One region of the Paenibacillus sp. EKM212P genome, then DNA from elsewhere that is predicted to be linked to it. Evidence: predicted binding sites of a transcription regulator. Region 1 holds the regulator's gene; each other region holds the start of a gene.
What was found. The regulator Rex, encoded in region 1, represses fermentation and respiration genes when NADH is low (regulators of the CRP and FNR family bind a similar motif). The targets are predictions, from matches to a motif close to TTGTGAAATATTTCACAA.
Positions count from the first base shown of each region.

Region 1 (3,407 bases):
GTCAGCCTTGTTGCCTGCTGCCAACGCTCCTACTTCTTTTAAACCAATTGACTTTGCACCGTATTCTGTTGCCAGACGCAGCGCTTCACTCGCAGGAACTGCCGTAGGGTCACCAGATACACCCTTGTGAATAAGTGCTGCCAGACGCATTTCCTCGAACATATCCAGGTTATTATTACTGGCAGGACCATCCGTTCCGAGAGAAACGGTAACCCCTGCACGCAGCAATTCAGGCACTCTTGCCACACCACTTGCCAGCTTCAAGTTGCTACCTGGGTTGTGCGAAACCGCTACACCACGTTCAGCCAGTAAAGCTATTTCTTCGTCATTCAAATGAACGCCATGGGCAACAAGCGAAGGACGGGAGAAAAAGCCAAACTTATCCAAGTGTGCAACTGGACGCAAACCGTAGTCACGTACGTTTTGCTCCACTTCGGCGATCGTCTCAGACATGTGCGTATGCAGCGGCAAATCCAGATCATGCGCAGCTTGTACGAATTTTTCAATAAACGCAGGTGGACAGGTGTATGGCGCATGCGGTGACATCATCGTTGTAATACGCCCGTCTGCTTTACCATGCCAGTTACGCGCAAAAGTTACGGCCTCAGCCAGCTTGATTCGCTGTTCTTCCTCCGAACATAGTCCAATTGCTCCACGCATCAGACTTGCACGAATACCTGACTCTTCAGCCACACGAGCCACCTCATCCATATGATCGTACATGTCCAGGAAGGTCGTTGTTCCACCTTTCAGCATTTCCAGCACAGACAACGACGTACCCCAGTACACGTCCGTAGATGTAAACTTGGCTTCCATAGGCCACATTTTTTCCTGAAGCCATACTTGAAGTGCCAAGTCATCTCCATGCCCACGCAGCAGAGACATCGCCGCATGACCATGAGTATTAATCAGACCAGGTAAAAATAAAAGCCCCTTACCATCGATCGCTTCCGTCTCTTCCTCACCCGAAGGCAAAGTCTCGCCAATGTAAGTAATGCGGCTATCTTCCACAATCATAAAACCATGGATTACCCCAGCTTCTGGTCCATTTACGGCAAAAGAGCCGTTTTTAATCATCCATTTATTCACTGTCATATTGTGTTTCTTCCTTTCCGTCCTCCAAATAATAAGCGAGGCTAAGCAAATCAGTTGTAAAGTCTGTGGCATGAATCCGAATGTTGGCCGGTGCCTTGAGAGTAGTCGGTGCAAAGTTCAGGATCGCTCCAATTCCGCTCTCAATAAGCCTGTCAGCCACGTGCTGTGCTTCAAAATCAGGTACGGTAATAATCCCGATTCGAATGTTTTTTTCTTTCACAGTCGCTTCCAGTTCATCCATCGGTTGCACGACCAATGTATTGATCTTGGTCCCTACCTTATCCGGAAACGCATCAAATACCGCTACAATCTTCATATTGTCTTTTAAATAAGCGTTATAATTCGAAAGGGCTTGCCCCAGATTACCCGCTCCGACCAATACTACATTAATTTGCTGATCGATTTTCAGGATATGGCGTATTTTCTCAATTAGATAAGAAACATCATAACCGATACCCTTCCGACCAAAATCTCCAAAATAGGCGAGATCTTTACGGATTTGGGCCGGGTTCAAATCTAGCCTCTGTCCCAACTCTTGAGAAGAGACCGTAGCCACCTCCCGTTTGTGAAGTGCATTCAGATAACGTAAATATACGGGTAACCTCCGTACGACAGCCTCTGAAATTTTATCTGATTTCATACTTGCTCCCCCTAATTGTAACGAACATACTTAGTGTCCGTCCGTTATGCCTCGGTCTCCGGGGCGGATTGGAGCCATTCGGCGATGCGGGGCACCATTTGCTCCGATGGCATATGCTCCATTTTTGGTCCCGGTAACGAGTACAAAAAGTGCTTTCCGTAATAGGATTCGATCACACGCGTATCGTAAACGATAACGACCCCGTGGTCGCTCGCTGTACGAACCAACCGACCAAATCCCTGTTTGAAGCGAATGACCGCTTGTGGTACAGACAGCTTCATAAATGGATTCTTCTTCTGCTGCTGGAGCAGCTCGCTTTTTGCCTCCAGCAACGGGTGATTCGGCGGTTGAAATGGCAAGCGAACAATGGCTAGACAAGTCAGAGCCTTCCCCGGAATATCGACGCCTTCCCAGAAGCTGCTGGTTCCCAGCAATACAGAAGCTTTGGCTTCCTGAAAACGGCGGGTTAGCTTGCTGCGACTCCCACTGTCCACACCTTGTCCCAGCACAGTAATTTCGCTGGATGCTAAGGCCTCTTTGAGCGGTTCATACACTTGCCGGAGCATCCGATAGGAAGTAAACAGAACGAGCATTCTCCCCCGCGTCGCCTGAGCAGTCGCTCCTAGAGAGCTAACGAGCATATCTACAAAGTGTGCATCTCCTACACTGCCCTTCACGCTTGGGAAATCCCGTGGAATGACCAGCAACACCTGATCCCTGTAATTAAAGGGTGACGGGAGCTGCGAAGTCATCAGCCGCTCTTGATCTGCGGCCTCCTGCAAGCCGAGCTGATCGATCATGTACTGAAACGACTTATCTACCGATAAGGTAGCAGACGTCAGAATGATGCTTCTTTTTTTGTCAAAAAACATTTCTTTCAACTGGCGGCTCACATCGACGGGCACCGCATAAAATTGTAATGATTTACTGCGGAATTGCCCACTCGCTTCGAGCCAGTATACGGTTGTTTCATCATCGAGTCGCATAAAAAAGCGCAAATTTTCTCGAATCCCCGCCAGATCCTTGAGCAGACCCGTGATATCTGTAATAAGGCTATCCGCCGCATAATCGTCATGTTCTTCCTTGACGTCCAGCATCAGCTTGTCGCCCTTGCGCAAAATTTCACTCATCGTTACATATAGCTGATTTTCCAAAGCCCCCGCCTGATCCCACTTTGCAGGCTTGGCTGAAGGTTTGAGACGGGAAGAAAACTGTCCTGTTTCACCCGGTGTCGCATCGCTTCGCTCTGGCAACATGCCAAACAGTTTGTCGCTTAGCAGATCCCAAGTTTCCTTAACCTCTAACACGAGCGGATACATCTGATCGATGGTTGAGGCCCAATCCGTCGACTTCTCGTGCCCCGATTTCGCCAATTGTTGACGAAGTGAAGGCAGTTGTCCATTCTTGCTGTCTTTGAACAGTCGCGTCAGTGTATGCACGAGTGTGAAATATTTCATATGCATACCTAGGTGCTTACCAGCTACTTCCTCCAGGTGATGGGCTTCATCAATCACCAGATGTTCATAGCTCGGCAACAACTGGTGACTAGCTTTGACGTCTGTAAACAACTTAGAGTGATTCGTAATAACAACATCCGCTATCCCTGCTTCATGGCGTGCACGATGATAATAGCATTTGCGGAACCATGGGCAAGAACGACCAAGACAGGACT
Region 1 is NZ_JAAMNR010000002.1:379,190-382,596, forward strand. Features, by position in the region: gene G9G54_RS07835 (amidohydrolase) at 1-1,095, opposite strand, end outside; gene G9G54_RS07840 (redox-sensing transcriptional repressor Rex) at 1,082-1,735, opposite strand; gene dinG (ATP-dependent DNA helicase DinG) at 1,780-3,407, opposite strand, start outside.

Region 2 (3,407 bases), on a different contig from region 1:
AAAACATTGAGGACGAGAAAGAAGAAGGCAAATGGGGAAGTACGCCTTCCCATGAGCGTAATTGGATCGAAGCATTATTGTTTCCGGTTCATCGAGAGCATGCTCGTAATGCCGTAGAAAGCAGTGATTCTCTGCACAAAGCATCCGAGCAAGCTGAACATCAAAGCGGTAACGGAAAACATGGTCAACAGCCCGCGTTACCAGCATTGGACTGGAGTAGCTATCAGGTTATTCTGCTGGATTTACGTATTCCTGACTGGGATCGACAAGCTCGGCAGTCGGCAGCAAAGCAGAGGCTAACGGAATTGTGTCATGAGCAGGGCAGAGGTATCGTGTTTGAGGCTGGAATATATATGGGTCTTTTGCTTCCCGCCACGTTAAAAACGGAGAAAGATGCTGTTCAGTTACTGGCTACTTGGCGACAGGAGCTAAAGCCGTGGGCAACGGAAATTTATGTGGCTGCCGGTGATGCTGTATCCATTCTTAACGACATTCCCAGATCTTTTGAGCAGGCACTACGATTGTTAGAACGTACGTTTTTGTTCCGGGCAGAAAGAGTCATGCTTTCCGGAGACCTATACGAATTGGAGACAGTTGAGTCTGAAATGAGTGGAGCGTCTGATCGTGCTACAAATGATCCCCTACGTTATGCAGAAAAGCTGTACTATGCGCTAGATATGGCTAATAGTGAAGCTGCAGCCCGTGTCATTAAGGAAATGGAAGACCAATTTCCACGGATTTATCGCACAGAATCTGCAATCAAGGCGGCGTTCGCCCAAACATTCACACTGGCGTTGAACAAGTATGCAGCCGGACAGGATCACAGCAGAACCGTGCTGGAGGAGCACTCCAGCTTTATAACCGATGTATATGCTTATTCCACATTGGGCGAGCTGGTGGATCACTCGCTGGAGCATGTGTTGCAATGGATTGGCCAGACTGAATCTGGTGGCAAGGGCATCATCATGAAACAAATGATTGACTTTATACATAGTCATTATGATGAAAATTTGCGACTGGAGTTACTGGCAGATATGTTCAATTACAATAGTGGCTATTTGGGCAAACTGTTCAAAAGTCATACTGGCGAGGCCTTTAATGCCTATCTGGATAAGGTGAGGATTGAGCGAGCAAGGGAATTGCTTGCACAAGGAATTAAGGTACACCAGGTGGCGGAACGCGTGGGATATGCGAATGCAGATTATTTTCATAGTAAATTTAAAAAGTATGCTGGAATGTCACCTTCCTCCTACCGTAATCGGGTTCAAAAGAACGGAGGAACAGATGGCTGTTGATAGATTCCTAGATTTAACGCTATGAAGTCTCTCTTGCAGATGTCGGAGGTATAACCTCCGAACGAAGAGAGGCTCTTTTTTTATGGTGAAAAAAAGGATAGATCAATCGAAAATGTCACATTTATTATGGAATTTAGGGCGTTTTCGTCAAATCGACACCATTATGACACAGGTTTGACACGATGTTCACATTTTCGATTCTATTTCATTTAAATTTATTCTATATAATGGGGATAATCTGAAGCCGGATCATGACAGCCATAGTGAAGGTACGGAGTGAGTCATTTTCTAAAAAGTGACCGCTGCATATGTAAGAATGTGAATACTATCACAAATGTAGAAGACTTCAGATTACAGACACTATAAATCATTGTTAAGAGAAGTTCAGGGGGGGAGCAACATCATGGACGTATTGGATTTGGCACGGTTGCAGTTTGCAACTACAACGATTCTTCACTTTGTTTATGTGCCGATCTCTATTGGATTGTCGTTATTGGTGGCAATTATGGAGACTATGTATGTTATCAAGAAAAATGACTTGTACAAAAAAATGGCTCAATTCTGGGGAACGTTTCTGCTGATTAACTTTGCACTGGGCGTCGTCACCGGGATTTTGCAAGAATTCCAGTTCGGGATGAACTGGTCGGACTTTTCCCGTTTTGTCGGTGATGTATTCGGTACGCCGCTGGCGATTGAAGCATTGCTTGCATTTTTTCTAGAATCGACATTTATCGGATTATGGGTTTTCGGTTGGGAAAAATTGTCCAAAACGGTCCATTTAATCTGTATGTGGTTGGTATCGATCGGTACGATGTTATCGGCATTGTGGATTCTAGCTGCTAATTCATTCATGCAACGTCCCGTAGGATATGAGATTCAAAATGGACGTGCAGAAATGAAAGATTTTGCCGCTCTGCTAACGAACGAACAACTGCTATGGGAATTTCCGCATACGCTGTTTGCTGCTTTTGCGACAGGAGCATTTCTGATCGCAGGTATCAGTGCATGGAAGCTGATGCAAAAAAAGAATATGGACTTTTTTAAACCTTCTTTCAAATTGAGCATTATTGTTGCCTTAATCAGCGCCATAGCTATTCCTTTGTTTGGTCATGGTCAGGCTCAATATTTAGTGAAAACACAACCGATGAAGATGGCTGCCAGTGAGGGCTTATGGGAGAACAGCGGTGACCCCGCTCCTTGGACAGTTATCGCATGGATTGATCCTGGAAAAAAGGAAAATACCTTTGAGATTAAAGTTCCTTTTGCTTTGAGTTTTCTATCCTATAGTAAATTTACCGGCTCTGTGCCTGGTATGAATGAGCTTCAGGCAGAATATGAGAAAACCTATGGTCCGGGAGATTATATCCCGCCAGTAAGAACCACGTTCTGGAGCTTCCGCATTATGATTGCGGCGGGATGTGGCATGATTGCACTCGCTTTATACGGAGCTTATCTGACGTTCCGTAAAAAGTTGGAAGGTTCACATCGCTGGTTCTTCCGTCTTATGATATGGGGGATATCCCTTCCATTCATTGGGAATACTTCAGGTTGGATCATGACTGAAATAGGTCGCCAACCGTGGACTGTATTTGGTTTACTTCAAACGAAAGATTCTGTTTCGCCTACTGTTGTGGCTGGAGAAGTGTTGTTCTCGTTCATCTCATTTACCACATTGTATTTAATTTTAACAGGTGTGCTGGCGTTTCTGTTTTACCGTACGGCTCGCAAAGGTCCAGATATTGAGCCGCATCAACAAACGGTAATTCATGATCCTTTTGCTCAAGGGGGTGACACCATTGTCGCTAAATGATTTATGGTTCCTATTGATTGCAGTGCTGTTTACTGGCTTCTTTTTTCTGGAAGGCTTTGATTTTGGCGTAGGAATGGCCACAGGATTGGTGCCGCGTAATGACCAACAAAAACGTTTGATGATCAATACGATTGGTCCATTCTGGGATGCCAACGAAGTGTGGCTGATTACAGCAGCAGGTGCGATGTTTGCCGCATTCCCGCATTTTTATGCAACCATGTTCAGCGGATATTATCTGGTATTTGTCTTTATTTTGCTAGGTTTGATCTTGCGTGGAGTTTCTTTTGAGTTCCGCGGCAAGG
Region 2 is NZ_JAAMNR010000007.1:115,314-118,720, forward strand. Features, by position in the region: gene G9G54_RS19840 (response regulator transcription factor) at 1-1,295, shown strand, start outside; gene G9G54_RS19845 (cytochrome ubiquinol oxidase subunit I) at 1,699-3,105, shown strand; gene cydB (cytochrome d ubiquinol oxidase subunit II) at 3,092-3,407, shown strand, end outside.
Region 2: G9G54_RS19845 (cytochrome ubiquinol oxidase subunit I) is a predicted target of Rex. The motif match lies at 1,612-1,629, and genes of this name have one in related genera.

Region 3 (3,407 bases), on a different contig from region 1:
CAGTAAACCATTGTGGACGTGGGTGTTTAGACGAAACAATCAAATTGATCTTTTGACGGTCGTTTAAAATGGTGTCGAAAACAGCCAACAATGAATTGGCATCCGCTGGCAGATACTCCCGAATAAATTCTGGTTTTTTATCAGCCAAATGACCTAACAAACCTGGATCTTGGTGTGTATACCCATTATGATCCTGTTGGAACACCGTTGAAGTTGCTACGACATTCAGTGATGGGATATCTGCACGCCATCCTTGATCCGTTGCTTTACGCAGCCACTTAAAGTGCTGGGTGATCATCGAGTCAACCACACGCAGGAAGGCTTCGTAACTTGCAAAGAAACCATGGCGACCTGTTAATACATAACCTTCCAGCAATCCTTCAGCTTGGTGTTCGGATAATTGAGAATCAATTACGCGGCCATAGGATGATAAAAATTCATCATTAGGTTCAATAATTTGGTCCATCCATTGGCGTTTGGTTACTTCAAAAACAGGAGCCAAGCGATTAGACATCGTTTCATCCGGTCCGAAGATTCTGAAATTACGATTTTCTTCATTTAAAAGAACCACATCTTTAACGTATTTCCCTAAAACCGACATATCTTGCGCAATCACTTTACCAGGTACGGAATTATCCAGCGTATAGTTACGGAAATCCGGTAATTTCAAGTCTTTAATGAGGTTACCCGCATTCGCAACAGGGTTCATTCCCATGCGTTTATCGCCTGTAGGCAAAATTTCAGCAAGCTCAGGGTTTAAACGACCGTTTTCGTCGAACAATTCCTCTGGTCTATAGCTATTCAGCCATTCTAACAAAGCAGGTGCGTGCTGCATATTTTTTTGATCAACCGGAATTGGAACCTGATGGGCACGGAATGAATTTTCATTCGGCACGTTGTCCCATTCCTTCGGACCCGTCCAGCCTTTAGGTGAACGGAATACAATCATCGGCCAAGCCGGACGAGTAAGGTCATTATTTTCACGCGCATTCTTTTGAATAGCTTCAATCTTCTCGATAGCCGTATCCAACACTTTCGCCATTTCTGGATGCATGTGATCCGGATTTTCACCTTCAACAAAGAACGGCTCCCAACCCAAACCTTTAAAGTATGAGGTCAATTCTTCTTTTGATTGACGAGACATAATCGTTGGGTTACTAATCTTAAAGCCATTCAAGTGCAAGATTGGTAGCACTGCACCATCTGTGATGGGGTTGATAAATCGGTTAGAAAACCACGAAGCGGCTAATGGGCCTGTTTCAGCTTCACCATCACCAATAACAACAGCTGAAATCAGATCAGGATTATCCAGAATGGCACCTACACCATGAGAAAGGGAGTAACCTAATTCTCCACCTTCATGGATAGATCCAGGTGTTTCAGGGGCAGCATGTGAAGCAATACCGCCAGGGAAAGAGAATTGTTTGAACAATTTCTTCATACCTGAGATATCTTGTGTAATTTGCGGATAGATTTCAGTGTAGCTTCCATCCAGATAAGAATTTGAAACCATAACCTGGCCGCCGTGACCAGGACCTTCAATGTAAAGCATGCTCAAATCATATTTATTAATAACACGATTTAGATGTGCATAAATAAAGTTTTGTCCTGGAATTGTGCCCCAGTGTCCAATAGGCTTAACCTTCACATCTGAATCTTTTAAAGGCTCTCTCAACAAAGGATTATCTTTTAAATAAAGCTGACCTACCGAAATGTAGTTCGTTGCACGCCAATATGCATCAAGTTTTTCTAAATATGTTTTAGATGAATAATCTGCTAACACGGGTGATAATGACATGGTGTCCACTCCCTAAGTAGTTTTGTTTGTAATTTATTTCCGGAAATTTCATCTACAAATCCATCATAACGCTACGCCAATTTAATTCAACCTTTTTCACAAGTGATACGGTCCAATTTTGTGAAATTTTGAACATACTATGAAATATAAATTAAAAAGACAGTAAAAAAGCTCTTACATTAAAATATATAGAAGTATAAACCAATAAAATTTTTAATAAACGAGGCAATCGCAGGCTTCAATCCTTTTTTCAAAACCATAAAAAAAAGACCGGAGAATTCTCCAGTCTTATCATTAGTGAACCGATACAAAGGTATTAAATTTTAAATATTTGTAATGAAATCGCATATGAGAAAACTCAAATGGCGTACCGTTATCTAAAAAGAACACACCTTCCATAATACCTACAGGCTCATTTTCATTTAAATGTAGCAGCTTTTGATCATTCTCTTGAGACGGTTCTGCAAAAATGGATAAAAAAGATTTGGTGACAGCCAAGTTCCGCGAGTCTTCCAAATAATTAAAAATGGATCCCTCGATAATGGTCTGATTTAAATTCTGGACGATTTTAATGGGGATATAGCCTGTTTCAATCATAAAAGGATCATCATCAAATAGACGTAAGCGGACAATTTTGTAAACAAAATCATGAGTCTCCAAGAACAAATCACGCTGTAACTCTTCTGTTGGCGGAATGACCTCAAAACTTAATACTTTGATTTTTGGCTTTTTACCATGCATTTGAAAATTATCAGTGACCCCTAGATTAGAGCCTTCGTAGTTAAAGATAGATTCATTTCTTATGTATAATGGATTAATAAATGTCCCGGAACCTTGTTTTTTGAAAATAATTCCGACATTCTCCATTTTAGTCAGAGCACGTTTAATTGAACTACGACTAACCTGGTAAGTCTCACTAAGACTACGTTCATCTGGCAATCTCATATCTGCAAACTTTCCCGCAAAGATTTTCATCTTAAGATCGTCAATAATTTGCTTATAGACAAATTGTGTCATATAGTACTCCTCTTTCAGGTCTTCTATAACTCTATATAGTTTACCATAACTTGCCCATTTCATCTCATGTTTGTTTCTGTATACTGAGTGGACTTTCAGCGGATAGGAAGCGCCCTCGCTTTTACTTTACATCTCTATGCATAATACCAGGATTACACATACATAACACCACTGAACGTACCTGCAAAACAGCAGAAGATACAGAACCCCCACCTTAATATCGGTAATAAGACCAAGCCTGTTTCGAACCTGGAGGGATGTTTGACTAGACCAGGCTAAAATCCTTGAATACATTGTTATTATTTATCTTGTTCAAGCGTTTTCTAATAAGAATGGTGGGGGGGAGATCATATTGGCTATCCGCTACAGCGTCATCATTCCAACCTATAATCGAGCCCAGCAATTGTTGCTCACACTCGCTTCATTTGAGACACAAACCTATCCAAAGCAACTATTCGAAGTCATTGTAGCTGATGACGGTTCTACAGACGGAACGAAAGAAATGGTCGAAGGCTTCAAAGCATCCTATCCTCTTATCTATGTGTCACATCAGGAACAACGCGGTCGATCTGCCGTTCGAAATTTGGGACTG
Region 3 is NZ_JAAMNR010000009.1:44,379-47,785, reverse strand. Features, by position in the region: gene G9G54_RS21560 (phosphoketolase family protein) at 1-1,798, opposite strand, end outside; gene G9G54_RS21555 (GntR family transcriptional regulator) at 2,093-2,815, opposite strand; gene G9G54_RS21550 (glycosyltransferase family 2 protein) at 3,168-3,407, shown strand, end outside.
Region 3: G9G54_RS21560 (phosphoketolase family protein) is a predicted target of Rex. The motif match lies at 1,917-1,934, and genes of this name have one in related genera.

Region 4 (3,407 bases), 160 kb from region 1:
TTGAAGCCTTCAGGCAATTTTTCCGACCACAGTACAGTCAGGTTCGGCTCCGGTGCAGGTCCCAGATTGTAGAGGGTGTGCAGGAAACGGAAGCTGTTTTTAGTTACCCGAGTTTCTCCAGTTACGGACATACCACCAATGGACTCAGTAACCCAAGTTGGATCTCCACTGAATAGTTCATTATAGTCAGGTGTGCGCAAGAACTTAACAATACGCAATTTCATAACAAAATGATCGACCAGTTCTTGAGCTTGTTCTTCTGTCATTGTACCCTCTTCCATATCACGTTGAGAGTAAATATCAAGGAAGGAAGATACACGTCCTAAGGACATTGCTGCACCATTTTGTTCTTTGATTGCTGCAAGATATCCAAAATATACCCATTGGAAAGCTTCTTTCGCATTGTTAGCAGGTTTTGAAATATCAAAACCGTGCTCAGCAGCCATTTGTTTCAGTTCATTCAAAGCACGAATTTGTTCGGAAATTTCCTCACGCAGACGAATTACGTCTTCTTCCATGGAATCAACTTCAAGGCTTTTCAGTTGCAGCTTTTTATCTTGGATCAAGAAGTCTGCACCATACAAAGCTACACGACGATAGTCACCGATAATACGACCACGACCGTATGCATCTGGGAGACCAGTAATGATACCAGCTTTACGAGCTGCTCTCATTTCATCTGTATAAGCGTCAAATACACCTTGGTTGTGAGTTTTACGAATATGAGTGAAAATATCAATGATACTTTCTGGTACTTCAAAACCATAGGCTTTACAAGCGTCGATCATCATCCGAATTCCACCAAACGGCTGCAAAGAGCGTTTGAATGGAGCATCTGTTTGTACACCGACAATTTGCTCTTTATCCCGGTCTAGATAACCCGGTTTATGTGAAATAATAGTGGATGGCGTATTCACGTCTACATCAAGCACGCCGCCGTTTGCCAACTCTTTTTTGGTAAGATCGGATACAATATCCCACAATGCAGTTGTGTTGGCGGTAGGACCAACCAAAAATTCTTCATTGCCAACATAAGGTAAGATATTAGTTTCAATAAAATCGTTGACGTTGACTTCTTTAGTCCATTTGCCTTTTTTAAAACCTCTCCAGCCAGATTGTTGCTCTTGTAATTCTCTCTCAATCACCGACATGTAAATCCCTCCAAATTGTTTGGTCTTCCGGACTTGTGATTTTTTTCACGATAAAGCTATTTCTTGAGCCCGGCCTGTTCACCGATGCCTTACGCTCAGTGTCGGGACCTTTCTTACACCCTTATTGTAGAATAATGATAGAGTGTAGTATGTGATAAAAATCACAATATGAGTGATTTTTATCACTTTATTTTCCCTAGCTTCACGCCTATATCCTTAGCCTTGCCGTTCACCTCCCTTCCCAAACCAACAGGCCCTCTATATAGAGAGCCTGCATCGGTATTGAACGAGAAAATGCTTTTTCACAAGCCTCTTCGTACCTATTATATTATTGGTCAAAACGTCCGTAGAAGGCATTGCGATAGACATCAGCCAACTCAGTAACCAGCGGCAACTTCGGATTCGCAGTTGTACATTGATCTTCAAATGCGCGGTCAGCCAGATAGTCTACACGTGATTCGAAATCCTTCGCATCGAAACCGATTTGTTGGAACGATTCCTCGATACCGAGTGTTTTGTTCATCTTACGGATTGCTTCGATCAAGCTGTTAACCCCTTCTTCGGTGGTGCGTGCAGGCAGTCCCAGTATGCGCGCGATTTCTGCATAACGCTCATCCGCAACAAAGTGCGAATATTTAGGGAACGAAGCAAATTTTGTCGGTTTTTTCGCATTATAGCGAATAACGTGCGGCAGCAAAATGGCATTCGTGCGGCCATGCGCTGTATGGTATTGTCCACCCCATTTATGTGCAAGACTGTGGTTAATACCCAAGAATGCATTAGCAAACGCCATACCAGCAAGTGTGGAAGCATTATGCATTTTTTCACGAGCCAGCTTATCACCGATCAGAGCCGATTGTTCTAGGTATTGGAATACCAATTGAATGGCTTTAATTGCCAGACCATCTGTGTAATCATTAGCCATTACGGACACGTAAGCCTCGATAGCATGTGTCAGAACGTCCATACCTGTGTCCGCTACAGCTGTTTTAGGCAGCGAATATACAAACACTGGGTCAATAATTGCCACATCAGGAGTCAACTCATAGTCAGCCAGCGGGTACTTCGTGTTACCCAGGTTTTTGTCCGTAATTACTGCAAACGATGTAACTTCGGAACCTGTACCCGAGGTTGTAGGGATAGCTACAAATTGTGCTTTTTGGCCCAGACGTGGGTACTTGTAAATCCGTTTACGAATATCCATGAATTTTTGTTTTAAGTTATTGAAATCAGTATCTGGATATTCATAGAACATCCACATGCCTTTAGCCGCATCCATTGGTGAACCGCCGCCCAGTGCGATGATGCAATCCGGTTGGAAACGTCTCATCATTTCTGTACCACGTTCTACCGTAACTGTCGATGGATCTGGCTCTACTTCAGAGAACACTTCGATAGCTACCGGTGTTTGGCGTTGATGCAGATAATGAATAACACGATCCACATATCCCAGTTTTACCATCATAGGGTCCGTGATAATGGCTACACGTGTGATATCAGGCATTTTAGCAAGATACTGTGTCGAATTTTTTTCAAAATAGATTTTGGAAGGTACTTTGAACCATTGCATATTCACCGTCCGTTTCGCCACCCTTTTCACATTAATCAAATTGACTGCCGATACGTTCGACGAAGTCGAGTTACGACCGTACGAACCGCAACCGAGTGTCAACGAAGGAAGATTGGTGTTGTAAATGTCGCCAATCGCACCATGTGTGGAAGGTGCATTTACAATGATACGTCCTGTTTGCAGACGGTTTGCGAAGCGGGCGATAACGTCCTCATCGTTCGAATGAATAGCGGACGAGTGGCCCATGCCCCCGAATTCCACGACTTCAGCAGCGCGTTGAATACCTTGTTCCGCATTTTTTACTTTATAGCAAGCCAATACAGGACTCAATTTTTCCGCAGACAATGGGAATTTTGTTCCTACCCCTTCAATCTCAGCGACCAAAATTTTAGTTCCTGCTGGTACTGTGATACCACTCATTTCAGCAATTTTCACAGCAGACTGCCCGACGATTGCTGGGTTCACTGCACATTTCTCGACATTCATAGCTCCTTGAGTGAGCTTAGCTGCTTCTTCTTTATTTACAAAATAGCAGCCGTTAGCGATCATCAATTTTTTCACTTGTTCGAAGATTGGCTCTTCGATAATAACCGCTTGCTCGGAAGCACAAATCATACCGTTGTCAAAAGATTTAGAGAGGATAAGATCGTTCACGGCCTGCTTGATGTCTGCTGTTTTTTCAATAA
Region 4 is NZ_JAAMNR010000002.1:536,235-539,641, forward strand. Features, by position in the region: gene pflB (formate C-acetyltransferase) at 1-1,151, opposite strand, end outside; gene adhE (bifunctional acetaldehyde-CoA/alcohol dehydrogenase) at 1,480-3,407, opposite strand, start outside.
Region 4: pflB (formate C-acetyltransferase) is a predicted target of Rex. The motif match lies at 1,185-1,202, and genes of this name have one in related genera.